DNA from 3 places in the Kocuria sp. WRN011 genome. Region 2 is predicted to be linked to each of the others. Evidence: predicted binding sites of a transcription regulator. Region 2 holds the regulator's gene; each other region holds the start of a gene.

Region 1 (2,266 bases), on a different contig from region 2:
GTGAGACACCCGGCCGGTAGGACACGCTTCCATGCGCGCAGGGCCGTGCGGGCCGCCCGGTAACGACGCCGGGCCAACAGCGATCCCACGTCCGAATCCGGGCCCACGAGCACCACCAGTCCGGGAGTTCCCCCGGCCGCCGCGCGATGCACGTGGCGGGCGATCTGGTCCCGGGTCAACCCGATGGGGCGGGCTGCATGATGATCGTGGTTCCGATGGGCCGCGGACACCAGCCGGCACAGCGCCGCGTACCCGGCTCCCCCGTTACCCCCGGTGGCCAACACCACCACGCGCCCGATCACCCGAGCCGGCGGCACCGTGCTGCGCCCGTGTCGACCGTGCTGGCCTTGCCGGCCGGCGGCGGCGCGAGTGTGTTTCCCCGCCGACGCCGCCACCGGACCCAACAACGCCAGGTCCACTCCCAGCACGGGAGCCACACCGTGCTGCTGACAGGCCAGCACGTGCTTGACCACCCCGTACAACCCGTCCCTGTCGGTGCACGCCAGGACCTGCGCCCCGTAGGACGCCGCCACCTGCGCGAGCTCGTGGGGGCGAGCCACACCGTAGTGCGCGCTGTAAGCGGAAGCCACGCGCAAATGAGGGAAATGCATACCTCATATTCGAAAGTTTGTTCGATCAATGTCAAACCGCCTGGTCAGCCACGAGCCACCATTGGCCGGTGATCTCGTGGCGCACCAATTCCAGAGTGCGAGGTATCACGGCCCCGCGTTGCGCCGCCTGGACACGCCAGTGCTGCCGGTCCACCACGGACTGCCCGCTTTCCCGCGGAACTCGCTCTTCCAGCTGCCACCAGCGGCGACGTTCGTACCAGCGCTGCGGTGGGGCCGTAATGCGGTGAAGTCTGCCCCGGAACACCAACTCGCACGGGGCACCCGACTCATCGCAGTGCACCTCGCAGGGTTGCCCCCACCCCTCATCGATCCGCACCGCATCGTGCGTCTCGCTCCACGTGAGGTCCGTGTGTTCTACCGCAGTCAGTACCGTCATGACTCGATCACTCTCCCGGTGTATTCGAAACTTTATTCGAGTACTGTGAGAGTGCCAAGGGTCGCTGACACGCATAAGCGGCCCGCCACGGGATGACCCGGGAAGGCCCCCGGGGCAGCACCGGAAGAACCCGGAAACGGGCACGTCGCCCGGCCAAGGGGACCGAGCGACGTCGTCGTGACTGTGAAGTGCCGACCGCGAGGTCGTGACTGTGAAGGAGCGTGGTTATGAGGTGTAGCGGCCCGGCTTGCCCAGCAGCACGCCCACCACCGAGATCACGCAGCACGCCATGAGGAAGAGTGCTGCGGCCCAGGTCTGTCCGCCGGCGGCGGTGATCAGGGTGGCCGCGATGAGCGGGGTGAATCCCGCCACGATGGCACCGTTGGCCTCACGGGCCAGGGCGATGCCGCTGAAGCGTTCGGCGGCGGGGAACAGGCCCGCCAGGTAGGCGCCCTGCGAACCCGAGGTGCAGGCAATGACCACGCCGTAACCCACGGAAATGGCGGCGGTCGCAGCCATCGCGCTGCCCGAGGACAGCACCGAGAACAGCGGGAACGCACCCACCGCACCCAGCAGCGAGCCGAAGGCCAACACCTTATGGGCACCGAACCGGTCGGCGGCCAAGCCACCCAGCGGGGTCGCAAGCACGCCGCACACGGAACCGATGATCACCGCGGTCAACGCCGATCCCCGATCCATGCCCACGGCCGGTGAGGTCATGAAGGACAAGGAGAACACAGCCAGGATGTAGTTGAGCGCGTTGTGTCCGGTAATCGCGAAGAACCCCACGACCACCGCGCGCCAGTGCTCACGCACCAGGGCCACCACGGGCACCCTGCGGCGTTCCCCACGCTCTTTGGCGGCGTGGAGCGCGGCCAGGTATTCGGGGCTCTCCTCAAGCTTGACGCGGATGAAGATGGCCAGGGCGAACAGCACCGCCGAGGCCAGGAACGGCAAGCGCCACGCCCAATCCAACAGCACCTGATCACCCAGAGACGCCGCCCACAGAAACGCGCCGGTGGCCAGCACAATGCCGGCCGGGGGCGCGGCGAGCACGAGCGACGTCATCAGTCCACGACGCCGCGGCGGGGCGAACTCCGCAACCAGGGTCATGGCCCCGGCCAACTCGGCACCGGCCCCCATGCCCTGCAGCAGACGCAGCAGCACCAGGAACACCGGGGCGGCCACGCCGATCGCGGCGTAGGTGGGCAACAGGCCGATGCCCACCGTGGCCACGCCCATCAGAATCACGGTGAGC
Region 2 (2,266 bases):
CAAGGCAACCGCAACATCTAGTTGGGGTGCGCCGTACGGGGACATGCCCCGCAGGTTCTCACGGAGGGGCAGGGCTTCTAGGCGATCGAGATTTTGGCTCACTCCCCTAGCTTAAGCGCCGAGCAGGCCTTCACACGATTCAGCGTGCGGGGATCTCCAGCAGCTGACCGGCGGACAGTTCCGAGGATGCCAGTCCGTTGAGCTCCACAATGTCGTCCATGACCTCACGGGTGTCGCGCTGCGGGTCCGCCGCGTAAGCGATCTCCCACAGGGACTGATCGGACTGGACGGTCACGGAGTGGGTTACCGGTTCACCCACGGGATCGGTATTGGCCTGAACGGTGGAGGGAAGCAGGAAGATGACCGCGACCACCAGGAGTGCGGCGGCACCCGTAATGAGCGGCAGCCCGATGAAGACGAACCGTCCGCGACGGGTCAGGTTGAGCTTGGGCGCGCGAGTGAAGCTCTGGGCGCTGGTGGGCAAGATATGTGTGGTCATGGCAACCTCCTGGTGAACTTTCCGGTGACCGCGGGATGAAGCGGCAGGGTGTTCGAACCCTTTCCCCGGCGTTAGAACACGTTTTCGAATATCTGCGTTAAGTTCTAGCACGGGTGTACGAACCTTGTCGAGAGAAAAATCGAACATGTGTTTGAGTCCTCACTCTTGGCGCACTAGTCTTGAAGCAACGTCCGTACTAGTTGACCGAACGTCACTGACACGCATAAGCGGCAGGATTGAACTCGACGGGTACGGAGTACGTCGCGGTTGACCCCGCGGTCGGAAAACGGTGAAAGGACCCCAACTCGTGAGCACACCTTCCCCCTCCGGTTCGGAGTCCCCGCGACCCCAGCGGCCATTGACCGCGCGTCAGGGAACCATCCTGGGGGCGGTGCAGCAAGCCATCGGTGAGCGCGGTTATCCCCCGTCGATGCGTGAAATCGGCGATATTGTGGGCCTCGCCTCGCTATCGAGCGTGACCCACCAATTGGGCCAGCTCGAGAAGCTTGGCTATATCCGCCGAGACCCTCGGCGCCCTCGGGCCATGGAAGTTCTGCGCCCGCTCTCGGAGGCCGAACTGGCTCGGGAACTGGGCGAGCCAGAACCGGCCGAGCAGTCTCCGAAGGCTTCGGACGGCACACTGCACAACGTCACGCAGTTGCCCACCACCAGCCCGGATGACTCCATGGCTTCGGTGCCCCTGGTCGGACGAATCGCGGCCGGTGGCCCCATTACGGCAGAGCAGTCGGTCGAAGACGTGTTCTCACTTCCGCGCGAGTTCGTCGGTCACGGTGACCTGTTCATGCTCAAGGTGTCCGGTGATTCGATGATCGACGCCGCTATCTGTGACGGTGACTGGGTCGTGGTGCGCCAGCAGAACACCGCGCTCAACGGTGACATCGTGGCGGCCCTGCTCGATGACGAGGCTACGGTCAAGACCTTCCGCCAGCGTGACGGTCACACCTGGCTACTGCCGCAGAACACCCAGTACGAGCCCATCCTGGGCGATCACGCCACGGTGATGGGCAAGGTTGTATCGGTTTTCCGGTCCCTCTGACGGATCCTCCATTAGCCACTCACCATGAAAGAACCGGCCCGTAGGTGAATTCACCTACCGGGCCGGTTTCCGTTCGGGGGTTCACCAAAAGGAAACGGCTCCCAGCGACTGCAGGATCACGTTCCGCCCGTGTCTGAACGTCATCTCCCCATGCTGCTGCGGAACTACTGCGAGCTGCTGAGCCGTTTCAGTGCGCCCAGCACCTTGGACTTGTCCGCGGTGGGCCACAACGGCGGCAGTGACTTGGTTAGGAAGGTTCCGTATCGCGCCGTCGCCAATCGCGAATCGAGCACGGCAACCACACCGCGGTCGTTGCTGGAACGGATCAGGCGTCCCGCACCCTGGGCGAGCTTCACCGCGGCGTGGGTCGCGGACACGGCCATGAAGCCGTTACCACCGGCACGTTCGGTGGCCCTGGTCCGGGCGGTCCCCAGGGGATCATCAGGCCGCGGGAACGGAATGCGGTCGATGACCACCAAGCGACACGAATTCCCGGGCACGTCCACGCCCTGCCACAGGCTCATGGTGCCGAAAAGACTGGCGGTGGGGTCGTCCGTGAAGTCCTTCACCAGCGACGGCAGGGATGCCTCCCCCTGGCAGAGGATTTCAGTGTCGATCAGTTCGCGCAGTTTCTCGGTTGCCTCTTCCGCTGCGCGGCGGGACGAGAACAGCCCCAGGGCACCACCGTTGGAGGCCTTGAGCAGTTCGGC
Region 3 (2,266 bases), on a different contig from region 2:
TGCCGATCGGCGCAGGACGAGTTCGAGCTCGGGAACCGAGTAGAACTCCAGGTGGCCGGTGAAGCCGAAGCGATCACGCAGCGGTCCGGGCAACAGGCCCGCGCGCGTGGTGGCACCCACCAGGGTGAAGGGAGGTAGGTCCAGCGGGATGGACGTGGCACCGGCACCCTTGCCGACCACGATGTCCACGCGGAAGTCCTCCATGGCCATGTAGAGCATTTCCTCGGCCGGGCGGGACATGCGGTGGATCTCGTCCAGGAACAGCACTTCACCATGGGTCAACGAGGACAGAATGGCCGCCAGGTCACCGGCGTGTTGAATCGCAGGACCGGACGAGATCCGCAGGGGTACGTCAAGTTCCTGGGCAATGATCATGGCCAGCGTGGTCTTACCCAGGCCGGGAGGGCCCGAAAGCAGCACGTGGTCCGCGGTGCGTCCGCGCAGTTTGGAGGCTTCCAGGACGAGTGAGAGCTGAGCACGCACCCGCTTCTGCCCCACGAAATCGTCGAGGGTACCCGGGCGCAGACTCGCTTCGAGCTGCTGATCGTCCAGATCGCCCTCGGCGCCGACCAGTCGTTGCTCCCCCTGCACAGAACCGCGTTCTTCGAATGCCATCAGGACCGTCCTCGGCTACGCGCGTGACTCGTGCCCTTGGCCGTACCCAGCCAGGACAACACGGCGCGCAGGACCTCTGCCACGTTGCCGGAATCCGCAAGCTCCGGTTGAGTCTCCAGGGCGTCGTCGATGCCACGGGTGGCGTCCTTTTCGCTCCATCCCAGACCCGTGAGCGCGTCCATGACCTGTTCGCGCCACACCTGCATCTGCGGCTGCGCGGCCGGACTCTCCTTGGGTTCCGGAAGCACGAGCTTGTCGGCCAGTTCCAGCACGATGCGACGGGCGGATTTGGGGCCGATTCCCGGCACGGCGGTGAAGGCCTTGTCGTCTCCGGTGGCAATGGCGCGCCGGGTCTCGTCCGGTCCGAGCACGGAGACCGCGGCCAAAGCGGTGCGCGGTCCCACGCCGGAGACACCGAGCATCACGGTGAAGACTTCCTTCTCGTCCGCCCCTGCGAAGCCGAACAGCAAGGGGGCCTCGTCCTTGCGGGCAATGTAGGCAGTGTGAAGGTGCACCGTGGATCCCGTGCGCAGACCCGCCAGGGTATGCGGGCTGGCCTGGACCTCGATCCCGAATCCCGAGACTTCGACCACCGCCTGGGTGGCACCCACGAAGCGCACCTCACCGGTCACCGATGCAATCACTGGGCGGCTCCCGTCACGCGGGGTGACCCCGCCATAGATTCGAACACGTATACGAACTGCAACACGGCATCACTCTAACAACTCCCCCGGACATGCACAGCGCGCACCCTCCCATGGACGGCGCGCAGCGGTCGACCGGGCGGTGTCACTGGCCGAACGGGCCGTGTCATCACTCAAACGCTCTGCGCCAACCGTGGAACCGCCAGGTTCAACGGCGCGGCAGTCGGACGGCCCTGGGAGCCTTCGGTTGACGAGAGGCCGCTTCGGCTTGTTTCCACGCCTGCTGCGCGGGAGTGAGCCCGGAGGCTCGCACGGATGAGGGCTGAGAACCAGAGTGTGTAGAGGTCTTGGCCGCCGCGTTCATGCCCGACATGCCGCCGCGCCAGCCGTGGCACACGGCCAAGGCGAGGGCGTCGGCGGCGTCGGCGGGGCGCGGTGGTGCGTCCAGCCGCAGGATCCGGACCACCATGCGGTTGACGGACTCCTTGTCCGCGCCACCGTCTCCCGTGACCGCGGCCTTGACCTCGGACGGGGTGTGCCACGCGACCGGGATCTGCCGCCGTGCGGCCGCCGCAATGACCACGCCGGTCGCTTGGGCGGTTCCCACCACAGTGGGCGCATTGTTCTGGGCGAACACGCGCTCTACCGCCACGACGTCCGGTGAGAACCGGTCCATGAGTGTCTCGGCCGCGTCCATGATGGCCAGCACACGGTGTTCGAGGGCCTCGTGTGCCTTGGTGCCGTTGACCTCCACGTGCACGAACATTCCGGTGCGATTGGCAGCCATGTCCACGACCGCGAAGCCACAACGGGTCAGCCCCGGGTCCACCGCAAGAATGCGCTGTCCCGGGGCCGGTCCGCCGTCAGAACTGTGTGCCACGGAGTGCTCAGTCCTCGTCCTCGAGTTCCGCCAGCACGGATTCGGGGATGTTCGCGTTCGAGTAGACGTTCTGTACGTCGTCGAGTTCTTCGACGGCGTCCGCAAGCTTGAGGAACTTCTTGGCGCC

The links. Region 2 encodes LexA, which represses DNA repair genes until DNA is damaged. Its sites were predicted from a motif close to TCGAACANNTGTTCGA; they were not measured.
Region 1: a site for LexA is predicted at 1,033-1,048, ahead of CKW39_RS11010 (DUF6504 family protein). Genes of this name have one in related genera too.
Region 3: a site for LexA is predicted at 1,299-1,314, ahead of ruvA (Holliday junction branch migration protein RuvA). Genes of this name have one in related genera too.

Annotation. Positions count from the first base shown of each region.
Region 1 is NZ_NSGI01000007.1:80,329-82,594, forward strand. It holds gene CKW39_RS11005 (DNA polymerase III subunit alpha) at 1-611, opposite strand, end outside; gene CKW39_RS11010 (DUF6504 family protein) at 643-1,008, opposite strand; gene CKW39_RS11015 (MFS transporter) at 1,234-2,266, opposite strand, start outside.
Region 2 is NZ_NSGI01000002.1:32,379-34,644, forward strand. It holds gene CKW39_RS02945 (histidinol-phosphate transaminase) at 1-102, opposite strand, end outside; gene CKW39_RS02950 (LysM peptidoglycan-binding domain-containing protein) at 140-499, opposite strand; gene lexA (transcriptional repressor LexA) at 807-1,556, shown strand; gene CKW39_RS02960 (ATP-dependent DNA helicase) at 1,721-2,266, opposite strand, start outside.
Region 3 is NZ_NSGI01000006.1:261,370-263,635, forward strand. It holds gene ruvB (Holliday junction branch migration DNA helicase RuvB) at 1-615, opposite strand, end outside; gene ruvA (Holliday junction branch migration protein RuvA) at 615-1,259, opposite strand; gene ruvC (crossover junction endodeoxyribonuclease RuvC) at 1,468-2,139, opposite strand; gene CKW39_RS10435 (YebC/PmpR family DNA-binding transcriptional regulator) at 2,147-2,266, opposite strand, start outside.